2 regions of the uncultured Vagococcus sp. genome follow, and region 1 is predicted to be linked to the other one. Evidence: predicted binding sites of a transcription regulator. Region 1 holds the regulator's gene; the other holds the start of a gene.
The links. The regulator NrdR, encoded in region 1, represses ribonucleotide reductase genes. The targets are predictions, from matches to a motif close to ACACNATATATNGTGT.

Region 2: RWN13_RS22460 (deoxynucleoside kinase) is a predicted target of NrdR. The motif match lies at 6,566-6,581, and genes of this name have one in related genera.

The regions. Positions count from the first base shown of each region.
Region 1 is NZ_CAUQJB010000021.1:12,968-21,111, reverse strand. It holds gene polA (DNA polymerase I) at 1-1,782, shown strand, start outside; gene mutM (DNA-formamidopyrimidine glycosylase) at 1,883-2,728, shown strand; gene coaE (dephospho-CoA kinase) at 2,732-3,325, shown strand; gene nrdR (transcriptional regulator NrdR) at 3,494-3,967, shown strand; gene RWN13_RS15540 (DnaD domain protein) at 4,022-5,428, shown strand; gene dnaI (primosomal protein DnaI) at 5,428-6,357, shown strand; gene RWN13_RS15530 (ABC transporter ATP-binding protein) at 6,546-7,346, shown strand; gene RWN13_RS15525 (ABC-2 family transporter protein) at 7,356-8,144, shown strand, end outside.
Region 2 is NZ_CAUQJB010000050.1:4,194-12,337, reverse strand. It holds gene RWN13_RS22490 (GGDEF domain-containing protein) at 1-741, opposite strand, end outside; gene RWN13_RS22485 (XRE family transcriptional regulator) at 1,462-2,010, shown strand; gene RWN13_RS22480 (LPXTG cell wall anchor domain-containing protein) at 2,057-2,257, opposite strand; gene RWN13_RS22475 (PTS sugar transporter subunit IIC) at 2,326-3,720, opposite strand; gene RWN13_RS22470 (ROK family transcriptional regulator) at 4,336-5,316, shown strand; gene RWN13_RS22465 (MFS transporter) at 5,345-6,520, shown strand; gene RWN13_RS22460 (deoxynucleoside kinase) at 6,637-7,284, shown strand; gene RWN13_RS22455 (hypothetical protein) at 7,745-8,144, opposite strand, start outside.

The sequences.
Region 1 (8,144 bases):
TTGGATACTTCTGGTTTAACCTCTTCTAGCGAGCCGTTAGCTGAAGTGACTTATGAAGTGGTAACAGAAGCTAAAACGAGTATGTTTAGCGACAATATGAGTCTCTATGTCGAGATGCTTGAACCTAATTATCACACGGCTGATATCTCCGGTGTGGCTTGGGGGAATGCTGATAAATTATATGTGTCCTATGGCGATGATGTGTTACAGCAAGAATCATTTAAAGAGTGGTTGGACGATGAAAATCTGACAAAAGTAGTATACGATGCCAAAGCCAATCAAGTAGGGCTGAAACGTTATGATATTGATTTAAAAGGGGTTAGTTTTGATGTGTTGTTAGCTTCGTATTTAATTGATACCAATGATAAGAGTGAAGATTTGGCAGAAGTAGCTTTTAATTATGATTATTACGATATTGACACAGATGAAAGTGTCTATGGTAAGGGCGCTAAAAAAGGGTTACCAGAAGAGAACTTGTTATTTAAACATTTGGCTCGCAAAGTCAAAGCTTTGGTAAGTTTGCAACCAAAGTTGGATCAGTTGTTAGTTGAAAAAGAACAACATGATTTGTTTTACGAGATGGAATTGCCCTTGTCTCATGTTCTGGGAGAAATGGAAATCGAAGGCATCACGGTCAATGCCCAACGATTACAAGAGATGAAACAGGAGTTTGCTGTCCAGCTTAAAGGCATTGAAGAGCGGATTTATGAATTAGCCGAAGAGGAATTTAACATTAATTCACCGAAGCAACTAGGGGTTATTCTCTTTGAGAAGATGCAATTACCAGTGATTAAAAAGACTAAAACAGGTTATTCAACGGCGGTTGATGTGCTAGAGCAGTTAAAGGACCAGGCACCAATCGTGGAGCATATTTTAGAATATCGTCAAATTGCAAAAATTCAATCCACTTATGTGGAAGGTCTGTTAAAAGTCATTCAACCAGATGGCAAGATTCACACTCGCTATGTGCAGACGTTGACACAGACTGGTCGTTTAAGTTCAGTGGACCCTAACTTACAAAATATTCCGATTCGCTTGGAAGAAGGACGCAAGATTCGTCAAGCCTTTGTCCCTCGCAAAAAAGACTGGCAAATTTTTTCATCGGATTATTCTCAGATTGAACTGCGTGTTTTGGCAGACATTGCCAACGATCAACATATGCGTGAGGCCTTTATTGAAGGGCAGGATATCCATGCCAGTACAGCCATGCGGGTCTTTGGAATCCCTTCTGAAGAGGAAGTGACAGGAAATATCCGTCGTCAAGCGAAGGCAGTTAACTTTGGAATTGTTTACGGCATCAGTGATTATGGTTTATCACAAAATCTGGGGATTTCCCGCAAAGAAGCACAACAATTTATCGATACTTATTTTGAGAAGTATCCTGATATTAAAACGTACATGGAAACGATTGTTCGTGATGCAAAGGATAAAGGGTACGTGGAAACCTTATGGCACCGTCGTCGCTATTTGCCGGACATCAATGCTCGTAACTTTAACTTGCGGACATTCGCTGAAAGAACGGCAATCAATACACCGATTCAAGGAAGTGCTGCTGATATCTTGAAAATTGCCATGATTAAAATGGCTAAACGGTTGAAAGAAGAAAACTTGGAAGCAACTATGTTGTTGCAAGTTCATGATGAGCTAGTTTTCGAAGCACCGAAAGAAGAAATTCCGAAATTAGAGCAACTTGTTAGAGAAGTCATGGAAAATGCGGTAGAATTAAGTGTGCCACTTAAAGCCGATAGCAGTTATGGCGACACTTGGTATGAAGCCAAATAAGTCTTAAAAAGTTGTCCTTACAAAGACGTTGAGATAAAGGGTCACTAACCTTTATCTCAGCTTCTTTTTACGAGAACTTTTCACATAGGAGGTAATCGGTATGCCAGAGTTACCAGAAGTAGAAGCAGTTCGCACTGGATTGGAGCAGTTAATCCTTGGCAAAGAAATTAGTCAAGTTCATGTTTTTTGGCCAAGGATTATTGAAAGTCCAGAAGTAGAGTTGTTTAAAGTCAATTTAATTGGCGAGAAAGTCGGTGCTATTAATCGTCGTGGTAAATTTCTGATTTTTGAATTGAGTCATTATGAGATGGTGTCCCATCTGCGAATGGAGGGAAAATACGAATTCCATCAGCAAGAGGACGAGGTTGCCAAACACACCCATGTGATGTTTGATTTTACCGATGGCACTCAATTGCGATATTTAGATGTGCGTAAGTTTGGCCGGATGACCCTGTTACCTAAAGGGCTTGCCAGTGAATACAGTGGCATTTTGAAACTAGGCCCAGAGCCTGTGCCAGAAACCTTTTTTTTGAAGGCTTTTAGTGCCGGCTTAAAAAGATCTAGTAAAGCGATTAAGCCACTGTTGTTGGATCAAAAACTGGTAACGGGTTTAGGCAATATTTATGTAGATGAAGCCCTCTATGAAGCCCGAATCCATCCTGAGCAACCTGCAGGAACGTTGTTGCGGAAAGAAGTGGAAGCACTCTACCAAGCGATTATCGATGTTTTGGGACGGGCAGTTGAAGCTGGAGGGACGACTATTCGGACCTATAAGAACGCCTTGGGAGAAGCTGGGAAATTTCAGGTCTCCCTCAATGTTTATGGTCAAACAGGAGTTCCTTGTCCCCGTTGTGGCACAGGGATTATCAAAACGAAGGTGGCCCAGCGTGGCACCCATTATTGTCCGACTTGTCAGAAATTGCGCCAACGAAAGATGAGGGATTAAGAGATGACCTTTATACTAGGCTTAACTGGTGGGATTGCCACTGGAAAGACGACCGTTGCCAATTATTTCAAAAGGCGGGCCATTCCAATTGTTGATTCAGATATTATCGCCCGGGAAGTAGTTGAACCGGGAACGGTTGGTTTGGAGAAAATTCGTCTTCATTTTGGCGATGGTATCCTGACAGAAGAGGGTCACTTAAATCGAAAAAAACTTGGGAACATTGTTTTTTCGGATGAGCTTAAACGCCAATTGTTGAATCAGCTTTTAAGTGAAGAATTGGCGGAAGCTATCTCAGGTGAGATTAAAAAATGGGTGGTCCAAAAAATTCCATTAGTGGTAGTAGATGTGCCGCTAATGTACGAGGCTCACTATGATCGGCGGGTCAATCAGGTGATGGTGGTTTACGTGCCGGAAAAAATACAGTTGGAACGGCTAATGGCTCGTGATCAGTTGTCTGAAGCTGAGGCTAGAAAACGAATCGCCAGTCAGCTGCCAATTGAAGAGAAACGACACTTGGCGGATATCTTAATTGACAATTCAGGGACTGTTGCGGAAACAGAGGAGCAGTTAGATAAATGGATGGCAACTTGCAACTAGATTAAACAACTAAAAGAAAGAACATCTGGAAAAATACCAAGGTGTTCTTTCTTTCTTTATTTATCAGGGTATAAGGACTATACCATTGACTGCTTTTCATGTTATAATAACTGTAATATAGTGATTATTAGTAACTTAAAATAGATAGAATACACGAGGTGAAAAAACATGCAGTGTCCAAAGTGTCAATACAACGGGTCTCGTGTCGTCGATAGTCGACCTGCTGATGATGGCCGTGCCATAAGAAGAAGAAGAGAATGTGAATCCTGTGGGTTTCGTTTTACCACATTTGAACGAATAGAAGCAGCACCATTATTGGTGATTAAGAAAAATGGTGGACGTGAAGAATTTAATCGAGATAAAATTTTAAGAGGGTTAATCCGTTCGGCTGAAAAGCGTCCAGTATCGATGGAACAAATGGAACAAATCGTGGATCAAGTAGAAAATAAGGTTCGTGGACTTGGGGAAAATGAAGTCTCAACTACAAAAATTGGTGAATATGTGATGGAAGATTTGGTTAACTTGGATGAGATTGCTTATATTCGTTTTGCCAGTGTTTACCGTCAATTTAAAGACATGGGTGTTTTCTTAAAGGAAATGCAAGAGATTCTTAATAAGGAAGATGAAACGCCTGAATCCTGAGAAATCGACAATGAATGATAAGAAATTAGCGTATTAGCATAAGGAGGCCTCGATTTGAATAGTTCGTGGAAGCAACTTCATCCGCAAGATAGTTTTACTGTTAAATTGGCAGCTCCGATTACCAGTCATGATGAACAATTACTTAGCTATTTATATCAGCCAATTATTGGCATGGATGCTTTTAGCATTTATCACACCTTTTTAACGGCTGTAGATGAGTCTGATTATGACAGTCACGAGTTGCGCCATTCGGATTTGTTTAATCAGTTAAACATTGATTTACCCCGTTTATTTAATGCTCGAGTTAAGCTTGAAGGCATCGGTCTATTGCGGGTATTTGTCAAAGAGGCAGGTGGACGCCGCCATTTCATTTATGAATTACAGGCGCCATTAAAGGCGGAAGAACTTTTCCAAGACGACGTCTTAGCTGTCTTATTATTGGACAGTGTCGGCGATCGTCGCTACCAAAAGCTTGTGCAGCGTTTTGCTATTCCAAAAGTGAATACGACGGAATACGCTGACGTTACTAAAAAATTCTTGGATGTTTATCAGTTTAATCAAGAGAGCATTGCTTCACATGAAGTGACCTTAAGTGTGGCTAAGGATGAGTTTTTTAGTTCGGAAAAACCTAAGCTTTCCAGCGTGAATGAAACCTTTGACTGGGCCTATTTTGTCAGCTTATTAGATGGTTTGTATATCGATAAAGAGCAAATTCAGCAAGAGTTAAAAGAGACGGTTTTTACCTTGCATCAGCTTTATGGCATTAATGAACTAGAGATGAAAAGTTTAGTTGAGAATGAAGTCGACTACGTAACGAATAAAGTGGCGCTTAATCAATTGCGTAAAAGCGTGGTTTTGAAGTACCATGGTGTCAAGAAACAAAAGACAATGCCTGTAGAAGAAGCCGCCGTTGAGCTATCGGCCGATGATCAACTGGTTCGTCGACGGAATACCTTGAAGTTATTAGGTTACAATGATGGTGAAATTCAAGTCATTGTTTCCAGTGAAAGTATTTCGCCAATGATTTTCTTAAGTGCGATTAAAAAGCAAAAAGGCGGTTTTGTGGCAAACGAAGAACGGTGGGCTGTTGAGAATTTGGTGAAACAATCTGGTTTACCGGATTCAGTCATCAATGTCTTGATTCACTATATTCTGGTTGGTAAGGGCAATGCGGCTGTCAATCAGAAATTTGCTAATTCAATTGCTAACGATTGGGCTCAGGCTCAGATTTTTTCGCCAGAAGATGCGATGACTAAGGTCAAAGAAATGGGAGCTGCCGCACAAAAACAATCGGCACCTCGTAAAAATAATTACCGTAAACAAACCTCTGGTCGGAAAGAAACGTTACCTGACTGGGTAGGCAAAACCAATGCTGAAACTAAAGTGTCTCAAGAAGAAGAAGATTACTTTAAAGAGCAGTTGCGTAAAATGCGTGAAAAAGGGAAAGAAGGTGAGTCGTAATGGAAGATGTCGGAAAAGAAATGACAAAAGTAATTAATCAGCGAGATTGGTCTGAGCGCTTTGACAAATTGGTCCAAGAGGTCTTAAAAGACCCGGATGTGATTAGCTTTATCGAAGCCCATAAGGAACAATTAACCAAAGAGGATATTGATAAAAGTTATTCCAAACTGTATGAATTTGTTCAGGAGAAACGTAAGTTTAAACTGAATGAGCCGACGATGATTGCTCCTGGTTATGAGCCTAAACTGTTTATGAATTTTCATTACATCGATGTGACCTATGTTCCGACGGAAGCGTTATTGGCTCGTCAGAAGGAAGAGGAGATACGTGGTCGAGTGAAAGCCATGGACATGCCTCGCGATATTCGCGAGGCGAGTATGGATCATTTCGAAATTACGGCTGAACGAAAAGAAGCCTTACAAGGGGCTTTTGATTTTGTTAGCAAGTACAGGGAAAATCCGAAACACTTTCATCAAGGTTTATACTTACAAGGTTCTTTTGGTGTAGGCAAAACGTATTTATTAGGAGCCCTTGCTCAAGAATTAGCTGAATATGGCTACAGAACGACCCTGATGCACTTTCCAACCTTTGCCGTAGAGATGAAACAGTCCATCGCGCAAAACACCACAGGCGATAAATTAGACGCTGTTAAGAAAGCGCCAATTTTAATGCTGGATGATATTGGCGCAGATTCCATGAGTAGTTGGATTCGTGACGATGTGCTGGGGGTTATTTTACAATACCGAATGCAAGAGCAGTTACCGACCTTTTTCAGTTCTAACTTCAGTATGAATCAACTGGAAAAAGAACATTTAAGTGTCACACAACGGGGAGAAGATGAACCTCTGAAAGCGAAGCGTATCATGGAGCGCATTCGTTATTTAGCCAGAGAAATCAATATGATTGGTGAAAATCGTCGCCAACATTAAGAGGGAAATAAGGTCAGCCTGTATCGGGATGGCCTTATTTATGGTGTTATTTTAAGTAAAAAGAGATTGACAACGGTTTCTTTATTTGGTATTGTTTTCTTTCGAGTGAATTTTGAAGGTTAAGCTTGCAAAAGAAGCCTCAACACTTGTTTTGTAAGTTAAACGTTTCAATAAGGAGGGTTTATCATATGATTGTTGTTGAGAATTTAAGTAAGACGTTTAGAGTGCAGCAGCGGGAGGCCGGTTTTCAAAATGCGGTCAAATCGTTCTTTAAACGGGAGTACCGAGAGATAAGGGCGCTAAACGATGTCAGTTTTACTATTCCTGATGGTGAAATTGTCGGCTATATTGGGCCTAATGGCGCTGGCAAAAGCAACACGATTAAGATTCTTAGTGGGATTTTAACGCCAGATAGTGGTAAATGTCAAATTAACGGCAATACCCCCTGGAAAGATCGGGTGGCTCATGTTAAGGATATTGGTGTCGTCTTTGGCCAACGTTCTCAACTTTGGTGGGACATCCCTGTCATTGACTCCTTTCATTTATTGAAAGATATTTACCAAGTACCAGAAAACGTGTTTCAAGAAACCCTCCGAGATCTGAGTCAGATGTTAAACTTATCTGATGTCTTGAAAACACCGACACGACAACTTTCATTAGGGCAGAGAATGCGCTGTGAGATTGCCGCATCTTTATTACATCGCCCCAAAATTTTATTTCTCGATGAACCGACCATTGGTTTAGACGCTATTTCAAAAGTAGCTGTGCGAGAATTCATCACAAAAATCAACAAAGAATTCCAAACAACGGTTATCTTAACCACTCATGACATGCAAGACATTGAAAAATTAGCCACTAGGATCATTTTAATTGGTAAAGGGACTATTTTATTGGATGGCAGTCTGACTGAATTTAAAGCGTTAAAACAACATGAGGACGATACTTTAGATGAGATTTTAGTGACTCTCTATCAAAAGTACGATATTTGAGGTGGTCTGATGAGTAAATATCAGTCATTATTTCGTGTGAAGTTTATTGGCGGTTTGCAATACCGGACGGCAGCATGGGCGGGGATTGTGACTCAATTTGTCTGGGGATTTTTAGAAATTCTACTGTTTCAAGCTTTTTATCAGTCGGATCCATCAGCTTTTCCCATGAGTTTAGAAGCAACTGTCTCTTATGTTTGGCTACAACAGGCCTTTTTAGCTTTGTATATGATTTGGTTTTGGGAAAATGATATTTTTGACAGCATTCAAAGTGGCAATGTTTCCTACGAATTGGTTCGGCCAATCAGTGTCTATAATATGTGGTTTGTTCGAGGGGTTGCCACCCGGATTTCGCGGACGCTTCTTCGTTGTTTACCGATTCTGATTGTGGCCTTTTGTTTACCTAAGCCATATAAATTAATCCCCCCAGCTTCCATCGGTGTCCTTGGTTTGTTTATGATGACGATGGTTTTATCCTTACTGGTTATTATTTCCCTTAACATGATTGTTTATTTCCTGTCATTTTATACCCTTAATGCTTTCGGCTTAAGAATGATTTTTCAGTCAATTGGCTCAATTCTATCGGGTGAAATTTTACCCCTGCCATTTTTCCCAGATGGCGTTGCCCGGATTTTAGCTTTCTTGCCTTTCGCGTCTATTCAAAACGTGCCTTTTAGGGTGTACAGCGGTGATTTGGCTGGTGAGGCCTTGACTCAAAGTGTTTTGCTTCAAGTTTTTTGGATTGTCATATTGGTGATGGTCGGTAAATTACTGGAACGTCAGGTAGTTAAAAAAGTTGTC
Region 2 (8,144 bases), on a different contig from region 1:
GTTGGCGACAAAGTCCAAGAAAAAATCAAAAGTATCCTTATTGTAGACTTTCGTGAGACTGTCAAAGGTTGCGGCATCTTTATAGCTTTGCATCACTTGTGAGACCGTTATGGCGCTTTTTATGATAAAGGCCGATAATAAGAAAATAAAACTGTAAATCGTAACATAGAGAAAGCAAGTCAGAGCACTTTGGTTATTAATCTGTAAATTACCGGATAATGAAACAATCAGTAGTTTAGTGATAAAGTAACCAGTTAAGTAAGCTGTGTGAGCTTGCCAGAGAGAGAGTTGCCGGTCTTTAATGATGCAAGCAAGAGTGAATAAAATAATTGTTAACGTTAATGCCAAAATTATTTCGTCAAAAGACGTTTCTGAGAAACCAGTAAAATGACCAGCAAGAGTTAGAAAAACTAAGTTGGCTGAAGCTAATGATCCCAGTTGTTTGGATCCGAAGATAATCGCAAAATAAATCAGAATAAAACGTGTGTCGACGCCACTATGTTCGCCAAAAATGGGGATCAGATTGAGTGATAATAAGAAACTCACAAGGCCAAAGACCAGTCCCATCGGTAAGAGAGCAGAAAGAGAAGCGCGATTAAAAACCAAGTAAGACATAAAGGATATGTTTGCTCCCTTATTCTTTGTGGCAAAGTAAAGGAAGGCAAAATAAAAAGTTAGATACGTCCCAATTATTAAGGACAAATTAGTTAATATCGCATTCACAACTGATAAGTTAAGCATAGTGGTGTCTCCTTTCTTAATTTTTTAGTATTAGCTTGCAATGAACGATACAAATTAGCGTTCTTGCCAAGGAAGTATAACAAGTTAAGAAAGTCATGATGTCATAAACTGACTTCATACCTATTAACTTATTGTACAATTTAGAACTGACTATCATTTGATAAATTTAGCGCCTGAGATTATTGATTGATTTTATATGAAATCCTTTTAGCCATTGTATACAGAAGATGTCATCTGCGAGAAGCCACTCCAATAATTAAAGATCTTTTATTGAAAAGGAGGGGGGAAATAGGCATAATTCTGACATGATATGACAGTCAAACATTTTTTGCCATAGCTAGTTCCTAGTTAGCTAGCATAACACTGTACACACCCATTATATAACCGTTTAGTGAAAAAGTTAACAACAATGTCTGAATCGTTATTAAAATAAAGATAAAAGTACCTTGAATTTCATCAGTGGGAATTCAAGTTAAATAGTCTGTTTCATTTAAATGAAATTAATTTTCGAATGCATCACGTTTATAGGTTTATTATAGCCTATTTTTTTAATATTTCAAGTATTATTTCATTTTAATGAAATTTATATTTAAAAAGTTTATGAAAAGTTGACATTTTCCCAAAGTACTTTATAGTTTTATTTGTAAGAATGAAATCTTATTAATTAATCATGAATAGACAAATCTAAAATAGTGATTGACAAGGGAGAGGGAAATCGAGATGGAATCAATTGGAGAAACCGTAAAAAAACTGAGAAAAGATCGTGGATATACGCTTAAAGATATTAGTAAGCAAGCCAATCTATCTATTGGTTATCTTTCTCAATTTGAAAGAGGGATTACCACCATTGCTGTTGAACAATTGGCCAAAATTGCAGATATCTTAGGTGTCTCGATTAATTACTTTTTCGATGAATCTACTACTAAAGAAGAAGTTGTGACCCGTAGTTATGACCAAACAATCTTGCGAATAATCAATCAAAATATTTATAAGTCCCTAAGTAATAACCCAGAAGATAAGGCAATGATGCCGAAGTTGGTGGAGATGTTACCGAGTGTCAATACTGAACAAGTAAAAGCGGCTCCTCATGAAGGGGAAGAGTTCATCTATGTTCTGGAAGGAATTCTGACCCTGATTATTGATGGAACAGAACAACAACTTTACCCAGGAGATTCAGCGCATTATATGTCATCACAACCTCATAATTGGGCAAACTATACGAATAAGATGGTGAAATTTATCGCAGTTCATACCCCGAGCGATTTATAGGTAAGTAAAAAAGATTGACGCTGATTATGGCGTCAATCTTTTTTTATTAAGTACTAGCGCTGTTTTGTTTGATTAAGTCATTAGTTTTTCTTCGACGCTTTGCCCATAGCATTAACCCGACACCTGACAAGATCAGAAAAGCAGCGGTCACAAGGCTTAACCCGTCATAGGTACCTGTTTTTGCATTGGCGCTTAACATAACTAGAATAAGGCCGATGCTAACTAAGAATAAACCATTTTTTGTCATCACAATTATCCCTCCTTTGTCTTATAAGTTTAAGGGTATCGTAAAGAAACCGTTTAATTTAAGAAAAATTAATCTGTTTCACCTAATGAGGGGTCCATCTTGTTAGCAGCAATAATAAATGGTGCCCAAATGATAAAGGCGACAACTAAGTTTACTAAAGTTAAAATAATTGCACGCCAGTCACCACCTGTCGCTAAGAAACCGCTGACAATCGTAGGCATTACCCATAAAACATTAACCACTACGGGCTTAACTAGTCCAGCAAAAGTAGCGGCATAAGCGATAGAAGCTGTTGCCATTGGTGCTAAAATAAACGGAATCATAAAGAGTGGATTCAAAACAACGGGCATCCCAAACATAACAGGTTCGTTAATGTTGAAAATTCCAGGTCCGATTGAAAGTTTACCGACGGTTAAGTAATCCGCTCGTTTAGATAAGAGTAAAACAGAAATAATTAAGACTAGAGTAACCCCGGCTCCACCAGGCCATACGAAAGCTTCGAAACTACCTGCTACCCATTTATAGGGGATTTTTTGTCCGGTTTGGAAAGCGTTTGTATTTTCTGTCATGGCTGTTCCATATAAAGTTTGCAAGATAGGAGACATGACGTTCGTTCCATGGATACCGAAGAACCACAAAAGATGAACCATGAAGACAATCAGAATCACGGCACCAAAACCTTGAGACAAGTTAATCATTGGTCCTTGAATGGTTTCTGTAATCCAGTCGATCATTCGTTGGCCAGTAACTTTTGTAAAGGTATAGTTGATGATACCAACCGTGTAAAGTGCCACAGCTGCTGGAATGATAGCTGCAAAGGCCTTTGAAACAGCAGGAGGCACTGAATCGGGCATTTTTATAATAATATTTTTTTGCATGAGTTTTGCGAAAATAATCGTGGCGATAAAGCCAAAGATCATTGCTGTAAATAAGCCAGAACCACCCATGTGTTTACCGAAGTTAAAATAACCCCAAGCTCCAGTAGTAATGGTTTGAACGCCTTTATCAACAGCAACGGTTCCGCCAGCTTCTGTGATAATAGCGACAGCTTCTTTGCCAAGTTCTTTTGGCAAGGTTAGTACTGCCTGGGCTGAATCAGTCAAGCCCATAAAGAAAGCTGCCAATGAAACGACAGATCCAGATAAGCGATCGACACCATAGGCTTTTGCTAAGTTAGAGCCTAGTGTCATTGAAAAAATAACGGCCATAATTGCTAGTGTTCCTGTCCAAACAAATCCATTAATGCCAATGATAGGCGTCATTGCCTCAACAAAACCATCGTAACCCCAGTCTCTAGGAAAATCCCTTAAAAAAGCATTAAGCAAGGTAGCAATTGCTCCGGCCATAGTGGCAGGCATTGTTGCAATAAAGGCATCACGTAAAGCGACTAAATGTTTTTGAGACCCAATCTTTGTTGCAGTCGGTAAAATGTACTTTTCCATCCAATTCATTAAACCATTCATTTGTTTTCCCCCTAATTCGAAAAGCGTTATTAATCTCCAAAAGAGACTAAAGCAAATCGTCATTAATTTCATGTGTTAGCTCCACCTAACAGTTCAGACACCCCTCCTGTCTTAAAAATAGGGAACAGCACGTCAAAAGTAAATTGATAGTTCCACTGTTATTATAAGCAAGAAGCGTGCCAAGCGGTTATTCATATAAAAGTATACTACATAACGTTATAATGTTATAATTTCGTTTTTTTAGTGTGTAAACACGATACACAGAAATAAAAACGGTTACACACAGACGAGTTAGCTCATTAATCATTTAGCTGTTGCAAGGTCATTTATTGCTGATTATTATGGTCGTGAAAACTCAATAAAAATTCAACTAGATCTTTCTATTTTATTATTTGCATATGCACAAAGAAGGAGTAGTGTTTTTAATTTCGTGCATAATAATTGAATAGAAATCATTATTGAGAATGAGAGTAAATCTTAGTCTATAGAATGTTGTGAGGTTCAGGCTAATGATTATTCTGTTAGTTGTCAGAAAAGATGATTGACAAGAGTAACTACAGAAGGTATTATCTTAGTAAAGAAACTTTATTAATAAAGTTTATAAATGGAGGTAACATGAAAACAGGTAAGCCGCAATTAATGCGAGAATTGAATTTGAAGCAAGTTAGAGAGCTATTGCAGGCAGATCAAGGACTTACTAAACCTGAACTGGCGAAATTAAGTGGGCTAAGTGTCGTAACGGTTAACGCCATAATCAAACAGCTAATGGCGCGTGGTGAAGTAAGTCAACTCACCCATCCTTCGCCAACCGGTGGCAGACCTGCCAGTCGTTTTATCTATAATTATGATTATCAACTTGTTTTAGCCATTTGTTTGTATCAAAAAGTGACAATGGATATGGCTGAATTTACGATTTGCAATTTAGCTGGCGAGATACAGGAACAGTGGCAAGTTGAATTTCAACAAGTTGCAAAGGAGGAGTTTGCTGATTTAATTCAAGTAGCTAAAAGTAAGTACCCTAATTTGCAACAAGTGGCGATTGGTTTACCTGGTGTTGAAATAGCTGGACAGATTAAAATGAGTGACTTTATGTTATTGAAAGGCAGCTACTTGCGATCCTATTTGAAGGAAACTTGTGGGCTACCAGTCACGATTGAAAATGATGTCAATGCTGTTTTACTTGGTTATTGTCACACTCAAAAAATTCAATCAGAAACGGTGGTCGCCCTCTATTATCCTGATAATTATCCACCTGGCAGCGCCGTTTTTCTCCACGATCGGATAGTTCATGGTGCTAACGGAATTGTTGGAGAAGTTAATTTATTGCCTCTCTTAGCTAACTGGCAGGCAGTGGGAAAAAATCCTGATGTCTTGATGATGAATATCAGCCAAACCATTGTTACTATGATGGTTGCTTATGATCCTCATCGGATTGTTATTTATGGCAAGCTACTTCAGGAAGAGCTTGCCATCCGTAAGGAATTACTTGATTTGTTTGATCAAGTGAAGTTGCCGGAGATTATCTGTTTAAAGAGTTTTAAAGAGGACTATCTCACAGGTGTCACCACCTTGGCAATTCAGGTATTAAAAGACTAATTATCATACAGAAGAAAGCAGGTATTGGATGGCGACGTTATTTTTAAGTATCATTTATGTTACGTTTATTAGTTTAGGTTTGCCCGATTCATTATTAGGGGTTGGATGGCCGGAGATGTACCGGGATTTAGGGGTGCCTCAAAGTTATGCCGGATTAGTCTCGATGACAATTTCTTTTGGAACGATTACCTCTAGTTTTTTTAGTGGCAAACTAATTCGCAGATTTGGAACAGGAAAGCTGACTGCGGTGAGTGTTTTGGGGACAGCTACGGCTTTGTTGGGCTTTTATTTAGCTCCAAGTTTTATCTGGATCTTGGCAGCTGCTATTCCATTAGGGCTGGGTGCAGGTGCAGTTGATGCGGCTTTAAATGAATATGTGGCCGAAAATTATCAGGCTCATCACATGAACTGGCTTCACAGTTTTTGGGGAATTGGGGCTCTAACTAGTCCGCTGATTATGTCTCAAGTTTTATCACAGGATCGATCTTGGCGAGTGGGTTATTTAGTTGTTTCAATCATCCAATTTATATTGGCTATTGTGTTAGTCATCACCTTACCTATGTGGCGTGGAAAGGAGAAAAAAAGAAATGTTGAGCATCATAAAGAAGAATCGATTAAGCTAACCTCTTTGATCACATTAAAAAAAGTCCGACTTGCTCTCTATGCTTTCTTTTTATATATCGGAGTTGAAGCAACAATGGGACTTTGGTCAAGTAGTTATTTAATTAACGTTAAGGGGATTGATAGTGCCAAAGCTGCCATGGCCGTATCGGGTTTTTTTGGCTTTATTATGTTTGGACGGCTGATTTCTGGGTTTGTTTCAATGATCTTGAATAACCGGCAATTGATCCGAATTGGTCAAGTTATGATTGTGTCAGGTGCCTTGACACTTATTGTATCCACAAGCTATCTTTTTCTATTGTTAGGTATTTGTCTAATTGGTTTTGGATGTGCGCCAATCTATCCTGCCATGTTGCATGAAACACCAGAACGTTTTGGCCAGCAGATTGCTCAACAAATTATGGGCATCCAAATGGCAATTGCTTATACCGGGTCGGTGGTTTTGCCCCCATTATTTGGTTTTCTAGTCCCCTTATTGGGCATGCAAGTTTTACCGATTTTCTTAATCGGCTATGGCCTGATCATGTATGTAGCTTCGGAGTTATTGAATCGACAGTTGGATGCTGAAGGCCAAGGAAATTAACTTTTAAAAATAAACAATCAACAACTAATAGTTTTCTTTTGACAAACACTCTATATAGTATGTTAATATGGTTAAGGTAATAAAAAACACTATATATTGATTGGAAGTTGGGGGCAATGAGCGTGATAGTACTAGCAGGCACAATTGGTGCAGGAAAATCAAGTTTAACAGAAATGATTGCAGAAAGATTGGGGAGTCAGGCATTTTATGAGTCTGTAGACAATAACGAAGTTTTACCGCTTTTTTATGCTGAACCAAATAAATATGCGTTTCTATTGCAAATTTATTTTTTAAATAAACGATTTGCTAGCATTAAACAAGCGATGCAAGAGGAGGATAATGTATTGGATCGGTCAATCTATGAAGATTCATTATTGTTTCATTTAAATGCCGATCTCGGCCGTGCATCTGAAATAGAAGTGAATGTCTACGATGAGTTATTGGACAATATGATGGTAGAGTTACCTTTTGCTGCACAAAAAAAACACCCAGATCTATTGGTTCATATTAAAATTTCTTTTGATAAGATGTTAGAACGGATTGAAAAAAGAGGGCGTGAGTTTGAACAGTTGTCTTATGATCCGACTCTATATGATTATTATAAAGAGCTGAACCGTCGATACGATCAATGGTTCGAAGAATATAATGAAAGTCCTAAAATTCAAATAGATGGAGACCGCCATGATTTTGTGGAAGACCCTTTGGCACGAGAATACGTCTTAAAACTAGTGGAAGAAAAGTTAGCAGAGATTCGAAAGTTATAATGAATTGATACAACCCATAGGCTAATTTGAAGATTTCGTTCCACTGGATTTATTAACAGAAAAGATTGACAAGTTAGAATAATCTTGGCATTGATTTAACCTTTGTTTTTGGTGAATTAAAAGAGGTTGGACACAAAGTTTAGTCTCTCTGTAAAAAAAATAACGGTTGGAATTAAGGTGATGTGAGTTAGAAGATGACTTAATTCCAACCGTTTTTATATTAGCAATTCGTTACTAACGATGATAGCGATAACTTTTCATTTGGTTTTTTGTGATGTTAGTAACCAATTGCAATATTTATTTTAAGTTAAACGGGTAAACCGTTCGTTAAACGAACGGTTTTAGATAAAACAACTTTCTTGTTCCTTCTAAATACTGCTATTTGATAATCAGACAATAGGTAATCTACTGGGCTTTGAAAGTGATAGCTTAGAAATGTCCAGCCGTTTCTAAGTGTCACTTATGGGACTACTTCCAATATTGAGCTGATTGTATGTAAATCGGCCTCCACCTTTAAGCCTGTCAGCTCATTATAGAATGAAATTTTCAGAGGACTAAGTATTTGCTTAAATTCGCGACGTCCACATCGATTATAGATTTCTAAGTCCTCAAGATTAATTACTGTTGATTGGAAGTCCTCAACGGTGCCACCATTGTCTATTGAGACCAATTTCAAATCCGAAAAATGACTAAAGAGATCAATCGCCTCAAGTGCATCAATCGAGTCAGCTCGTTCGAGCGCCGCATTTAAATAGACTTGGATATTTTGTTTTGCTTGATTATCGGATATCAGATAATCAGTGAGTATTTTTTTAGCCTCTATATCCTGATGGGTCAGAAAGAGTGAGTAAATTCTGGTC